DNA from 3 places in the Methylobacterium terrae genome. Region 3 is predicted to be linked to each of the others. Evidence: riboswitches for the same ligand, from Rfam matches in the RefSeq annotation. Region 3 holds a riboswitch; each other region holds the start of a gene.

Region 1 (4,599 bases), 2.9 Mb from region 3:
GCCGCCTCGCGGGTGCCGAAGCGGTGCGATTCGGGGTGGCCGAACAGCAGCGCGCCGAGGACCGCCCCGGTGCCCGACACCACCGGCACCGCGAGGTAGCTGCGCACCGGCAGGTGGCCCTTCGGCATGCCGCCGTGGCTGCCGTAGCGCGGATCCCGCGTCACGTCCTCGCTCAGCACCACCCCGCGGGCCGCGAAGGTCTCGCCGAACAGGGTGGTCGCCCGCGGCAGGCCGAAGCGGGTGAAGGCCTCCCGCGGTCCGCCGGTGAGGCTGAGGAGCTGCCAGTGCTCGGGCCCGTCGGGCCCCTCGGGCACCCGCTCGAACAGGGCACCGTAGGCCGCCCCGGTCAGCCGGGTCGCGGCCTCGACCACGGCGTCGCCGAGGCGCTGGCGGTCGAGCTCGCTCGCCAGCGCGGTGCCGAGGCGGTTCAGCACCTCGAGGCGCTGGGTCTCGGAGCGGAGCGCCGCGGCGGCCCGCTCGCGCTCGGTCACCCGCTCGCGCTGGCGCTGGGCCGCGTCGGCGATCTCGGCGCTCACCGCCGCCACCTCCGCCGGCACCCCGGCGAGCGCCGGGACCGGCTTGTTGCGGCCGAGCGCCACTGCCTGGTCGCGCAGGGCCTGCAGGGGGGCGGCGATGCCGCGGGCGAAGGCGAGCGCCAGCACGGCCGCGATGGCGGCCAGCATGCCGCCGAGCCCGGCGAACCAGAGGAGCGAGTCCCGCACCGGTGCCGCCAGCGCCTCGTCCGGCACCCCGACGGCGACGCGCCAGTCCGGGACGCCCGCCCGCGCATAGGCGACGAAGTACGGCTCGCCCTCCATCGACCGGCCGCGCCAGCTGCCCTCGGGCCCGGTGGCCTGGCGCAATTCGTCGGGCGCCCTGACGCCGGTGAACCGCTCCGGCGACCGGGTGCGGGTCAGCATCCGCTGGTCGCGGTCGATGACGCTCATCACCCAGCCCTCCGGCACGCCGCCGGAGGCGAGCACGTCGCGGATCCGCCCCGTCGGCAGCGAGAACGACAGGAGGTAGAGCACGGCGTCGCCGCCCCGGCGCATGACCGGCGCCGTCACCCGGAAGCGCCCGTCGATCACGCCCGAGATCGCCGGCCGGCCGGCGAGCGCCGCCTCGTCCGTCGCGTCGAGGCGCTCGGGCATCGGTTCGCTGCCGAGGTCGATCAGCCGCCGTCCGTCGGGGTCGCGCAGGGTCGCCGGCAGGCCGCTGCGGCGGGAGAGCTCCTGCACCTGCTCGCGGAAGGCCGTCACGTCGCCGCGCTGCAGCGCGTTCGAGAGGCTGAGCGCCTCGAGCGTCGCGATCAGGCTCGCGACCTCGCGGTCGACCGCCGCCGCCTCCATCCGGGCGCGCCCGAGGGCGTCGGCCTCCAGGCGGTCGCGGGCGGCACCGGCGAACTGCCACAGGACCACGCCGCCGAAGATCAGGATCGGCACCGCGAGGCCGAGGGCGAAGACGACGAGGCGGCGCACGATCGAGCCCGGGCGCGATCGTCCGGGGGCCGGCCGCGGGGCCTGGTCGCGCGGGGCCTGTTGGGCCTGCATCAACATGGAGGGTCCTTGGAGGGTCCTTGGGCGGCCTGCGTGCCGGCTGACGTGCCCACCGCGCCCCCGGGCGATCCGCGGGGGCGCGGCGGGTGTCACTCAGCCGGCATCGACGTAGAGTCTCCCGCCGTCTCCCAAAAATTCCGCCGATTTTTGGGCCATGCCGGCGGCGCGGGCCGCTTCGTCGAGCGGTGTGGCCTCGCCGACCACGGCCCTCGCGGCCTCCATCGCCAGCACGTCGGCGCGCAGGTCCTGGGTGATCTTCATCGAGCAGAATTTCGGGCCGCACATCGAGCAGAAATGCGCGACCTTGTGGGCGTCCTTCGGCAGGGTCTCGTCGTGGTAGGCCCGGGCGGTGTCGGGGTCGAGGGAGAGGTTGAACTGGTCCTCCCAGCGGAAGTCGAACCGGGCCCGCGACAGGGCGTCGTCCCGCACTTGGGCCGCCGGGTGGCCCTTGGCGAGGTCGGCGGCGTGGGCGGCGATCTTGTAGGTGATGACGCCGGTCTTCACGTCGTCGCGGTTCGGCAGGCCGAGATGCTCCTTCGGCGTCACGTAGCAGAGCATCGCGGTGCCGAACCAGCCGATCATCGCCGCGCCGATGCCCGACGTGATGTGGTCGTAGCCCGGCGCCACGTCGGTGGTGAGCGGGCCGAGGGTGTAGAACGGCGCCTCGCCGCACTCGGCGAGCTGCTTCTCCATGTTGACCTTGATCTTGTGCATCGGCACGTGGCCGGGGCCTTCGATCATCACCTGGCAGCCCTTGCCCCAGGCGACCTTGGTGAGTTCCCCGAGAGTCTCCAGCTCGGCGAACTGCGCGGCGTCGTTGGCGTCGGCGATCGAGCCCGGGCGCAGGCCGTCGCCGAGCGAGAACGACACGTCGTAGGCCCGGCAGATGTCGCAGATCTCCTCGAAGCGCTCGTAGAGGAACGATTCCCGATGCCCGGCAAGGCACCAGCGCGCCATGATCGAGCCGCCGCGCGAGACGATGCCGGTGACCCGCCGCGCGGTCAGTGGCACGTGGGCGAGGCGCACGCCGGCATGGATGGTGAAGTAGTCCACCCCCTGCTCGGCCTGCTCGATCAGGGTATCCTTGAACACCTCCCAGTCGAGCTTGAGCGGATCGCCGCCGACCTTCTCCAGCGCCTGGTAGATCGGCACCGTGCCGATCGGCACGGGGGCGTTGCGCAGGATCCAGCCGCGGATGTTGTGGATGTTGCGGCCGGTCGACAGGTCCATGACCGTGTCGGCGCCCCAGCGGATCGCCCACACCATCTTCTCGACCTCGTCGGCGGCCGAGGAGGTCACCGCCGAGTTGCCGATATTGGCGTTGATCTTGACGAGGAAGTTGCGGCCGATCGCCATCGGCTCGAGTTCGGTGTGGTTGATGTTGGCCGGGATGATCGCCCGGCCTCTGGCGACCTCGTCGCGGACGAATTCGGGGGTGACGAAGGGCGGGATCGCGGCCCCGTGGCCCTCGCCGTCGGCGATCCTGGCCTCGGCGCCGGCCCGCATCGCGTCGCGGCACAGGTTCTCCCGGTGGGCGACGTAGATCATCTCCTCGGTGACGATCCCGGCCCGGGCGAACTCGTACTGGGTGACCATCTGGCCGGCCTCGCCCCGCCGCACGGTGCGGGCGGCCGGGCACGGCGCCACCAGCCGGTCCTCGGCGGCAAATCCGTTATCCTCCGGCCGCACCGCCCGCGGCGCGATCGCCCCGTAGCCGCGGGCCGCGATCCAGCCGGCGCGGACCTCCGGCAGCCCGGCGCTCAGGTCGATGCGGGCGTCGGCCTCGGTGTAGGGGCCGGACGGGTCGTAGACCCGCACCGGGGCCTCGCCCGGGTCGGTGAGCGCGATCTCGCGGCAGGGCACCCGGAGGTCTGGGCGCTCCTTCGGCGAGGCGTAGGCCTTGGCCGAGCCGGTGACCGGCCCGGTGGTGACGCGGTGGGGCAGTCCTTGGGGGAAGGCGGGTGCGTTCATGGATCTCTCCCGGGGAGACGATCCGGCCTCGAGGCGCGAGGACGCACGGGTCACGTCGGTCATGGCAGGTTCCCGTCCCTCCGCCGGTACGAACCGGATCAGGTTCAAGGGTCAGGACGCGCGCTCGTCCAATCTCAGCCCCCGTCGGCGGGGCTCCCCTCGGTAACGGGGCGACTGTCCTGTGGTGCAGGAGGTTTGTCAATCGCCCCTGCGCCGGGACGCTGCGGCATCCCGGCGCCGGCCTTGAAGCACCGGGGGCGGGCGACCCAGATAGATCGGCGAACCTCCCTTCCCCGCAAGCCTTCCCCGCAAGCCTTCCCCGCAAGCCTTCCCCGCAGGAGCCCGATTTGGGACGCCGTGACCGGCGCTGGCGCGACGACGACCCCTCCACCCACGGCCCGCATGCCCGCGCGAGCGTGATCTGCCCGCTCTGCGAGCGGCCGATCCCGGCCGGCGCGCGCCAGAGCCGCCATCACCTGACGCCGAAGCTGAAGGGCGGCACCCACGGCGAGACCGTGCAGCTGCACCAGATCTGCCACTCGGCGATCCACGCCCGCCACAGCGAGGCCGAGCTGGCGCGGCGCCTCAGCGACGTCGAGAGCCTGCGGGCCGAGCCCGAGATCGCCCGCTTCCTCGACTGGGTTCGCACGAAGCCGGACGATTTCCACGCCGCGACGCGCATGACCCGGACGCGGCGGGACTCGAAGCGGAGTTCCCGGTGAGAGGGTGAACGCCGCCTTGCGGATCTCCGCGCGATTCGACCGGACGTCCCCGGCCGGTTCTTTACGTCTGCGTGCGAGCCTCGGATCGCCCTCGTGGAGACGCCGATGTCCGCCCGCTCCAACACCGAACCCGCCCTCTCGGTCCGGCCGGACGATCCGGTGCGCCCGCGCCAAACGGCGGAGCCGGGCCGCCTCGCCTGGGTCGACGTCGCCAAGGGCATCTGCATCATCCTGGTGGTGATGATGCACTCCACCCTCGGAGTTGGCGAGGCGATGGGGCGCGAAGGCTTCATGCACCACGTCGTGGAGTTCGCCAAACCGTTCCGGATCCCCGACTTCTTCCTCCTCTC
Region 2 (4,599 bases), 3.1 Mb from region 3:
CACGGCGGCGGCGCCCGCGCCGCGGCAGGCCGGCGCCGTCTTTGGGTCGATGCCGCCCAGCGCCACGACCGGTAGGATCGCGGCCGCCTCGCGCACAGCGGCGAGCCCCAGGGCCGGTCCGTACCCCGGCTTGCTGGCGGTCAAGAAGATCGGGCTGAGGGTCACGTAATCCGCCCCCGCCTCCCGCGCGGCCCGGACGTCTGCCAGCGAATGCGCCGAGACGCCGAGCAGCGCCCCCTGTCCCAGCCGCGCCCGGGCCGCCGCCACATCCGCCGCCGCGCCGAGCTGCACGCCCGCCGCGCCGACCCGCGCCGCCAGCTCCACGTCGCGCCCGATGGTCAGCGCCCCGCCCACGCCCGCGACAAGCCCGGCCAGGGTCTCGGCCAGCGCCGCCCGCTCCGGGGCCGGCAGGTCGCGGTCGCGCAGCCAGATCCAGCGGGCGCCGGCGCTCAGGCAGGCGGCGACGCGGGCATCGAGGGGCTCGGGGCAGCCGTGCCGGTCGGTGACGATCAGCAGGCGGGCGGGCAGGCTCACGAGCCGACGAGGCCGAGCTGCGGGCTCGACGGCTCGGCCCGGGCGCGACGCGGGATGCGGCCGGCGAGATGGGCGAGGCGGCCGGCCTCGACGGCGTGGCGCATGGCGCGGGCCATCCGGACCGGGTCGTCGGCCTTGGCGACGGCGGTGTTGAGGAGCACTGCGGCCGCGCCCAGCTCCATCGCGATCACCGCGTCGGAGGCGGTGCCGATGCCGGCGTCCACGATCACCGGGACGGGGGAGCGCCGGCAGATCAGCTCGAGGTTCGCCGGGTTGGCGACCCCCATGCCCGATCCGATCAGCGAGCCCATCGGCATCACGGCGGCGGCCCCCAGGTCGGCGAGGCGGCTGCACACGACGGGATCGTCGTTGCAGTAGGGCAGCACCGTGAAGCCCGACTCGACCAGCTGGCGGGTGGCCTCGATGGTCTCGGCGACGTCGGGATAGAGCGTCTCGCGGTCGCCGATCACCTCGACCTTGATCCAGTCGGTGCCGAGGGCCTCGCGGGCGAGCTCCGCCGTCATCACGGCGTCGCGGGCGGTCTCGCAGCCGGCGGTGTTGGGTAGGAAGCGGGCGCCCTTCAGGCGGGCGACCGTGTCCGAGCCGTGGCCGTGGAGCGAGATCCGGCGGATCGAGACCGTCACCACCTCGGCGGCACTCGCCCGCACCGCCTCGCTCATGATGGCCTGCGTCGGGTAGCCGGCGGTGCCGATGAGGAGGCGCGAGGACAGGCTCGTGCCGGCGATGACGAAGGGATCGTCGTGAGTCTCGGTCATGGGATGTCTCCGGGTGTCTGGTGTCTAGCCGCCCTGCATGGCGCGCACGATCTCGACGCGGTCGCCCTCGCTGAGCGCCGTGCCGGCCCAGTCGCGCTGGCGCACCACGGCGCCGTTGAGCGCGATGGCGAAGCCCTGCGGGCCGGCGAGTTCGAGGTCGGCGGTCTCGTCGCGCCACAGGGCGTCGAGGGTGGCGGCCTCGCTGTCGCGGGGCTCGCCGTTGACGTGGAGCTTCATGCGGGTTCTCCAGGGTGCGCGGCGAACCGGGCGAGGCCGAAGGGAGCGGCCACCGGCAGCGTCTCGCCGCGCAGGATCAGGGTCGACACGGCCTCGGCGGTGACGGGCGCCAGGAGGTAGCCGTTGCGGTGGTGGCCGGCGGCGAGCACGAGGCCCGGCACGGCCTCGCCGAGGATCGGGGCGTCGTCGTCGGAGGTCGGGCGAAAGCCGCTCCACACGCCCGCCACCTGCATCTCCTCCACCCCGGGGAGCGCCCGGCGGGCGCCCTCCAGCAGGGCGTAGAGGCCGCCGGCGGTGAGGTTCGGGTCGAAGCCGGTCTCCTCCACGGTGGCGCCGACGATCAGCGTGCCGTCGCCCTTCGGCGCCATGTGGACCTGCTCGGTCCAGACCACGTGGGAGAGGATGCCGCTGCGCGGCGTCATCCGCAGCGCCATCGACTGGCCCTTGAGCGGGCGCACCGGCAGGGCGAGGTCGGGGACCAGGTTCCCCTCCCCGGCCCAGGCGCCGGAGGCGAGCACGACGGTGCCGGCCCGCAACGCACCCGACGTCGTCTCGATGCCGGTGACCCGGCCGCCCTCGCGGGCGAGCGCGGTGACGGTGCAGCCCTCGACCAGACGACCGCCGGCAGCCCGGACGGCCTGCCGCAGGGCCGCCATCACCCGGGCCGGGTCGACCTGGTGGTCATCGGGACAGAACAGTCCGGCGGTGACGGTGGGACGCAGGCCCGGCTCGCGGGCACGCACCGCCGGGCCGGACAGCCACTCGGCGGACAACCCGTCGCGGCGCTGCAGGTCGTGGCGGAAGCGCAGGCGCTCGACCTCGTCGCGGCCGAGCGCGATGACGAGGGTGCCCTCGCGGCGGTAATCGAGAGTCAGGCCCGACTCGGCCTCGAGCTCGTCGCGAAACGGGTGCCAGAGGCGCTGGCTCGCGAGGCAGAGCGGCGACAGGGCCTCGCCCCCGGGCTCGTGCTCGGCCGCCGCCGCCAGCATGCCGGTGGCCGCGAGGCTGGCGCCGTCGCCGGCCTTGCCCCGCTCGATCACCGCGACCGCGAGGCCCGCCCTCGCGAGGCGCCACGCGACCGAGAGCCCGATCAGCCCGGCGCCGATCACCGCGACATCGGCCCGCTCCGGCAGCCGGTCGCTGTCCGAAGTCGGGCCCGGTCCGCCTCGCCGCCCGATCGTCTGCGCGTGCACCCTTCGTCTCCGCGGTGGCCCGAAGAGAGTGGACTGCGCCCGGTTGCCGGATGATGCGCGGGGGTCTCGACGACCCTGTCCAATCCCTACGCCGGTATGAGCCGGATCAGGTTCGAAGGATTTCCGCGCCGACCGGGGCGAAAAGGCCCCAGTCCAGCGGTGTCTCAGCCCCTTGCCGGGGATCTCCCTGGAACGGCCGGAATTTGGCGAGCCGACCCGCCTTCGTCAACCGCCTTCGGTCAACCGCCTTTTCCCGGGCGGTAGATCGCCATCTCCTCGGCGATGCCGTCGAGGGGGTGGGTGCCGAGCAATTCGGGGTCGCCCCACAGGAAGTCGACGAAGGGCTTCGACATCAGGAGCGGCTCGGACAGGACCTTGTTGAGCTTGGCCAGTCGGCTGGCCAGGTTCACGTCGCGGCCGATCACCGTGAAATCGAGCCGCGCGCCGGAGCCGACGTTGCCGTAGGCCGCCTCGCCGTGGTGGAGCGCGATGCCGATCTCGATGCGGGTCGGGAAGCGCCCGGCGCGGTTCGCCTCCTCGACGCGGCGCAGCGCGGCCTGGGCGGCGGTGAGCGCCCCTTGCGCCGCGCCGCCGAGGTCGTCGCCGCTCTCGCGGAAGATCGCCAGCAGGCCGTCGCCCATGTACTTCAGGACCTCGCCGCCCTCGCTCTCGATCGGGGGCACCAGGCAGTCGAAATAGGTGTTGAGGAGTTCGACTGAGGCCTCGGGCGTGAGCGCGTCGGTGAGGTGGGTGTAGCCGCGCATGTCGGCGAACAGGATCGCCGAGCGGATCCGCTCGACCTGGCCGCGACGGATGAAGCCGGCCAGGATCGCCTGGTGCGGCCCGTCGCCGACATAGACCCTGAGCACGTGGTCGAGCCGCGCGTTGAGGCCGCGCATTTCCATCACCGCCGACAGGGTCGGCACGATGAAGCGCAGGATCGCCAGGTCGTCGTCGCCGAAGCCGCGCGGATCGCGAGTCGCGAAGGTGACGCCGTTCCTGGTGCCGTTGGTGAAGAACAGCGGCACGGTGATGTAGTGGGTGTAGCCCGCGCCTTTAAGCTCCGGGACGATGCTGTAGAGGTCGTCCGGCGTCTCGCGCAGGTCGAGGATCAGCCACTGGCCGGTGGCGAAGACCTGCGCGAAGGGAGAGCGGGCGAGCGCCTGCTCGCTGGCCTCGCCGTGCGGGAACAGGCGGAAGCTGACGCCGTCCTCCCGGGTCCAGAACCGGCCGACGCCGGAATAATCCGAGTGCAGCGCGTCGATGGCGGTGGTGGCCCGGTCGACCGGTACGCCGAGGTCGTTCAGCCGCTCGGCCATGCCGGCGAGGAGGTCGCCGGATTCCGGCAGCCGCGCGCCCTCGCTGAGCAGCCAGTCGCGCAGGGCCACGCAGTCGCGAAACAGGCCGATCGGGATGTCGCTCGCCTCCGACCCGTCCGCCGCAGCCGTGGGCGTCGGGGCGGAGTTGAGGCGAGGCTGATCGGACATGGCTCTGACATGGGCGCTGCGGGGCGGGACGGCAAGGCTTGGCAGTGGGCAACCGACCCCCCCCGGCCCTCGACCCCGGGCACGCCAGTGCGGGGCGCGGCGACGCGGATCGGGGCCCCGTCACCATAACGAAGAAGGCCCGGGAGGCGGTACCTCCCGGGCCTTCTTGCCTGGCATTCGCAGAACTCAGTTGTCGAGGAAGCTCCGCAGCTTCCTGGACCGGCTCGGATGCTTGAGCTTGCGCAGGGCCTTCGCCTCGATCTGGCGGATGCGCTCGCGGGTCACCGAGAATTGCTGGCCGACCTCCTCGAGGGTGTGGTCGGTGTTCATGCCGATGCCGAAGCGCATGCGCAGCACCCGCTCCTCGCGGGG
Region 3 (4,599 bases):
GAAGCGCCCGTCATGGTGCCAGCCGGCCTCCGGCGCGGTCATGCGGCCGATGGCCGAGATCCGGGTGACGCCGACCGCCGCGAGGTCGTCGGCGAGCGTCAGCAGCCGCGCGGGGGCGGCGGCGATCCCGGCGGTCTGGAGGTAGGCGCGATGGGGGGCGACCAGGGCCGGCACCTCGGCGAGATCGTCGAGCGCCACCACCGCGACGGTGCGGTTGAGGCCCGACGGGCTCAAGGCGGCGGCCTCGTCGAGGAGGGCGACGCTCCACGGATCGGCCGGGTCGCCGAGGAGCGCCGCGCCACCATCCAGGGCGCGCATCTCGTGGGCGCTGCGCCACCCGGCGATCGCGGCGGCCTCGCCCGCGTCGAGCCGCCGGCGCGGGTGGCGGCTCGCCATCGCGGCGAGCTCGTGGGCGAGGTGGCGGGCGAACGCGTCCGGCGCCACCGCGCCGCCGCGCTCGACGAACAGCATCTGCGGCGCGTAGCAGCCCTGCTGCTCGTAGCGCACGACGTCGTGGGCGGCGAGCCGCGCGAGCGGGCCGGCGCGGCGGCTGTCGAGCGCCTCGCGGGCGACCATCGCGAAGCCGATGCGGTGGCCGTGCGGCAGGAACCGGGCCGTGATCGGCAGCTTGGCGCGCAACGCCGCGAGCGTCGCGTTGCCGCCATAGGCCATGACGCAATCGGCCTCTCCCAGGAACGCTCCTTCGATCGCGTCCTCGCCGCCCTTCCACCAGGTGATCGCGAGGCACTCCCCGAGCTCGGGATCGGCCTCCGCGACGAGCCCCGCGAACCAGCCCGCGGTCAGCGGCTCGGCCGAGGCGAGCTTGCCGATCGTGCCGGCCTTGACGAGCAGGCCCGCGACGAGGCTCCACAGCGGCAGGGCCGGGACGTTGCCGGCCCAGACGTGGAGCAGCAGGTCGGGCGCCTTCGCCCGCACGAACCCGCCCTTCACCGCCGGCCGGAAGCCGTCGAGCATCCCGGGATCGGAAAAGTCCTCGGCCAGGAAGCGCAGAAGCTGCGGCCGCCGGAAGGTCTTGAGGGTGCTCGTCAGGCCGAGCCGCACGGTCTCGCGGTCGTAGCCGGTGACGACCGGGAGCAGCGCCTCGGCCTTGCGGCGCAGGGGGTGGGCGCGGTCGAGCAGGCAGGCGCTCGCCCGGTCGATGGCGGCGACGATGCGGGCGGTCTCCATCCGCCGCAAGCGCTCGCGGGCTTGGCGTCGGATATGGGCGCACAGGGCCCCGGCCTGGCCCTCGCTCAAGGACGGCAGCGCGACCGCGACGGTCTCGCCCCAGGCCGTGTGCGCGGCGACGCGCCGGCCGACCGGCTCGGGGAAGATATCCGGCAGGTGGCCGGCCTGCTCGACCGCGCTCATCCCTGTGCGGCGGCCAGGAACTCGGCCACCGCGACCGAGCAGCCGCGGGAGGCCGAGCCCTCGACCCGCCCGAGCAGCCGGAAGCCCCCGGGCACGACCACCCCGGCATCCTCGGTCAGGATCGCCGAGACCGAATTGAAATGCGCGAGGTCGTGGTGGACCAGCACGCCGGTCTCGCCCTCCGGGAGATCCTGGCCGGTCAGCGGATCGACGACGCGGCTGCGGATCCAGTGCGGACCGGACTTCACCGGCGGGCAGGCCGCGTTGCCGTCGTCGTAGAACTGTGTGCTCAGCTCGGTCATGCCGTACATGTTGAAGCAGGCCGCCCGCGGCACCCCGAACGCCTGCGACAGCCCGTCGTAGAACGCGTCCGGCTCGATCTCCCGCGACTGGCCCTTGAAGCCGCCGGTGTCGAACAGGAAACTCCCCGGCGGCAGGGCGAAGCGGCGACCCCGATCGCGAAGCGCGTCCATCACCGGCACGAAGGCGTAGGTGGCGCCGAGCAGCGCGATGGGCGCGCCCGAGGCCTCGGCCTCACCGAGCGCGCGCAGGAGCGCGTCGAGGTCGAGCCCGCCTTGACGGACGAAGACCGCGCTGTCCGGCGTGCCGAACCGCTCCTTCGCCAGCGCCAGGTAGTGGGCGAGCGAGGAATTCGGCAGCGCCGCCTCGTCCGGGAACAGGATGCCCATCCGGATCGTCTTTCGCCCGCGCATGATCCGGGCGGAGAAGCCCGCCAGCATCGAGGCGTCGTAGACCGCGAGCGTCGGATGGTAGCTGCGGCCGCGCCCGCTTCCGGTCGTGCCGCTCGTCATGAACACCCGCTCGGCCGCCTCCGGCGGGCAGCAGCTCAGGGTCAGGTCCTTGAACGCCTTGATCGGCACCGCCGGGATGTCGTGCCAGCGCCGCACCGTGAGCGGCGTGCGCCCGCGCGCCTGGGCGAAGCGGCGGTAGGGCGCGTTGTGCGTGAACTGGTGGGCGAACAGCCGCAGGGCCAGCGCCTCGAACGCGTCGTCGGTCGCGTCGTCCCGCGCGATGAAGGCGAGCAGCGCCTCGACGATCTCGGCTTGCGACATGACGGCCACCTCGCGCCCGTTCCCGGGCGACGGCCATGCGCGAGCGGAGAGATCATGCGCGAAAAGACGGCTCGGTCGGCCCTGGAGCCCGTGCCGGTCCCGCATCCCTACGCCGGCATGACCCGGATCAGGTTCATAGGGTCACCGCGGCGCCCGGACGGGTCCGGACCGGCGGAATCTCAGCCTCCTCGCGAGGCTCCCCTGGGAGCGGGGGAGAGTGGGGGGCGTGGGCGCGGGTGTCAAGCTGGGCGCCCCAACCCCTCGGCGAGCCGCCGGAACGCGTCGAGGGCCTTTCCCAGCACCGCCTCGGGCGCGTCCGAGGCCGCGACCCACAAAGCCGCGTGGAGCGAGGCGCCGTTGAGGAGGCGCGCCGCCGCCTCCGGGTCGATCGCCGGGATCGCCCCGTCCGCGACGAGGGCCCCGATGCGCCGGGTCGTCTCGGCGAGGCAGGCGTTCTGGCTCGGCCAGCGGGACGGATCGCCGAGCACCGCCGGGCCGTCGAGGAGCACGATGCGCTGGATCTCGGGCTCCAGCGCCATCTCGATATAGGCCCGGTACTCGTCGAGGAGCCCGTGCCACGGCGTCGGCGCGCCCTCGCCGACGACCCGCAGCCGCGCCGCCATCTCGGCGTCGATGCGATCGATGACCGCCTGGAGCAGCCCCTTCTTGTCGCCGAAATGGTGGTAGAGCGCGCCGCGCGTCAGCCCGGCCTCGGCGGTCAGGTCGTCCATCGAGGCGGCCGCGTAGCCCTTCGTCGCGAAGGCGTCCCGGGCGGCCCGGAGGAGCTTCCCCTTCGTCTCCTCCATCATCCGCGCGCGTCGTCCGGCCATTCCGCTCCCTCGTGACATACGCGCCGTATGTGAATTGACATACGGCGCGTATCCATGCTCCTTCACATACGGACCGTATATCAACGCGCGGCCCGGAGGAGCAACCCATGGCGCAAGCCCGACCCACCCGCGACGCCGTCTTCCCGCCCGGCCGGCAGGCCCTCTACGACAAGCACCGCTACTCGGCGGCGATCCGCTCCGGCGACCTCCTGTTCGTCTCCGGCCAGGTCGGCAGCCGCGAGGACGGGTCGCCCGAGCCCAAGTTCGAGGCCCAGGTCGCGCAGGCCTTCGCCCGGCTCGCGGCGGTGCTGGCGGCGGCGGGCTGCACCTTCGACGACGTCGTCGACGTGACGACCTTCCACACCGACCCGGAGGCGCAGTTCGACGCGGTGATGCGGGTGCGCGATCGGGTGATCGGCGAGCCGCCCTACCCGAACTGGACCGCCGTCGGGGTGACCTGGCTCGCGGGCTTCGACTTCGAGATCAAGGCGATCGCGCGCATTCCCGCCGGCGGCCGGGCGGCCGGCGCTTGACCGCGGGGGCGCGGGGGCGGATGACCGCGCCCCCGCACCCGGCCGGCCCCGGTCCGGATGCGGGCGCTTCCCCGATGCAGGTCCCGTCCCGATGCAGGTCCTCCTCCGATGATCGTCCGTTCCCGCCCCGGCGCCCTCGCGATCCTGTTCGCGCTGCGCGGGTCGATCCTGCCGCAGATCGCCCCGCAGGTGATCGGGATCACGGCGGTGGCCTGCCTGGTGGTGGCGACGGAGCAGGGCTGGGCCCGCGCGATCCCGCTCCATGCCGGCATCGGGCCGTTCACGCTGATCGGCCTCGCCCTGTCGATCTTCCTCAGCTTCCGCAACAACGCCTGCTACGATCGCTGGTGGGAGGCCCGGAAGGTCTGGGGCGCCCTGATCGTCGAGGCGCGGGGCCTTGCCCGCCTGCTCGGCGCGCTTCTGCCGGAGGACGAGGCTCGCCGGCGGCGCTGCCTGAACCGGCTCGCCGGCTTCACCCACGCGCTCCATGCCCGCCTGCGGGGCAGGGACGCCGCGGCCGAGGCGGCCCCGTTCCTGCCGGAGGCCGAGCGCGGGCGCCTGGCCGCCTGCGCGAGCCCCGCCGACGCGGCGCTGACCGGCCTCGCGATCGATCTCGGCGGGGCCGTGCGGGAGGGCGCCTTGAGCGACGTGTCGTTCGGCCTGATCGAGGGGAAGCTCGCCGGGCTGTCGGGCGTGCAGGCGGCCTGCGAGCGCATCCAGGGCACGCCCCTGCCCTTCGCCTACACGCTGCTCCTCTACCGCACCGCCTGGCTCTACTGCCTGCTCCTGCCG

Evidence for each region. A riboswitch is a leader RNA that binds a small molecule or an ion and turns the genes downstream of it on or off. The one in region 3 is predicted to bind thiamine pyrophosphate.
Region 1: it holds a riboswitch for thiamine pyrophosphate, as region 3 does, so the genes downstream of both, thiC (phosphomethylpyrimidine synthase ThiC) here and DK419_RS08660 (LuxE/PaaK family acyltransferase) in region 3, are expected to answer to the same signal.
Region 2: it holds a riboswitch for thiamine pyrophosphate, as region 3 does, so the genes downstream of both, thiO (glycine oxidase ThiO) here and DK419_RS08660 (LuxE/PaaK family acyltransferase) in region 3, are expected to answer to the same signal.

Annotation. Positions count from the first base shown of each region.
Region 1 is NZ_CP029553.1:5,154,563-5,159,161, reverse strand. It holds partial or broken gene DK419_RS30030 (GAF domain-containing protein) at 18-683, opposite strand; gene thiC (phosphomethylpyrimidine synthase ThiC) at 1,650-3,527, opposite strand; TPP riboswitch at 3,586-3,697, opposite strand; gene DK419_RS23845 (restriction endonuclease) at 3,875-4,249, shown strand; gene DK419_RS23840 (acyltransferase family protein) at 4,355-4,599, shown strand, end outside.
Region 2 is NZ_CP029553.1:5,007,688-5,012,286, reverse strand. It holds gene DK419_RS23170 (thiamine phosphate synthase) at 1-534, opposite strand, end outside; gene thiG (thiazole synthase) at 531-1,310, opposite strand; gene thiS (sulfur carrier protein ThiS) at 1,335-1,547, opposite strand; gene thiO (glycine oxidase ThiO) at 1,544-2,740, opposite strand; TPP riboswitch at 2,806-2,938, opposite strand; gene DK419_RS23150 (adenylate/guanylate cyclase domain-containing protein) at 2,980-4,227, opposite strand; gene rpoD (RNA polymerase sigma factor RpoD) at 4,414-4,599, opposite strand, start outside.
Region 3 is NZ_CP029553.1:1,929,141-1,933,739, reverse strand. It holds gene DK419_RS08665 (acyl-CoA reductase) at 1-1,371, opposite strand, end outside; gene DK419_RS08660 (LuxE/PaaK family acyltransferase) at 1,368-2,444, opposite strand; TPP riboswitch at 2,549-2,647, opposite strand; gene DK419_RS08655 (TetR/AcrR family transcriptional regulator) at 2,684-3,274, opposite strand; gene DK419_RS08650 (RidA family protein) at 3,382-3,807, shown strand; gene DK419_RS08645 (bestrophin family protein) at 3,916-4,599, shown strand, end outside.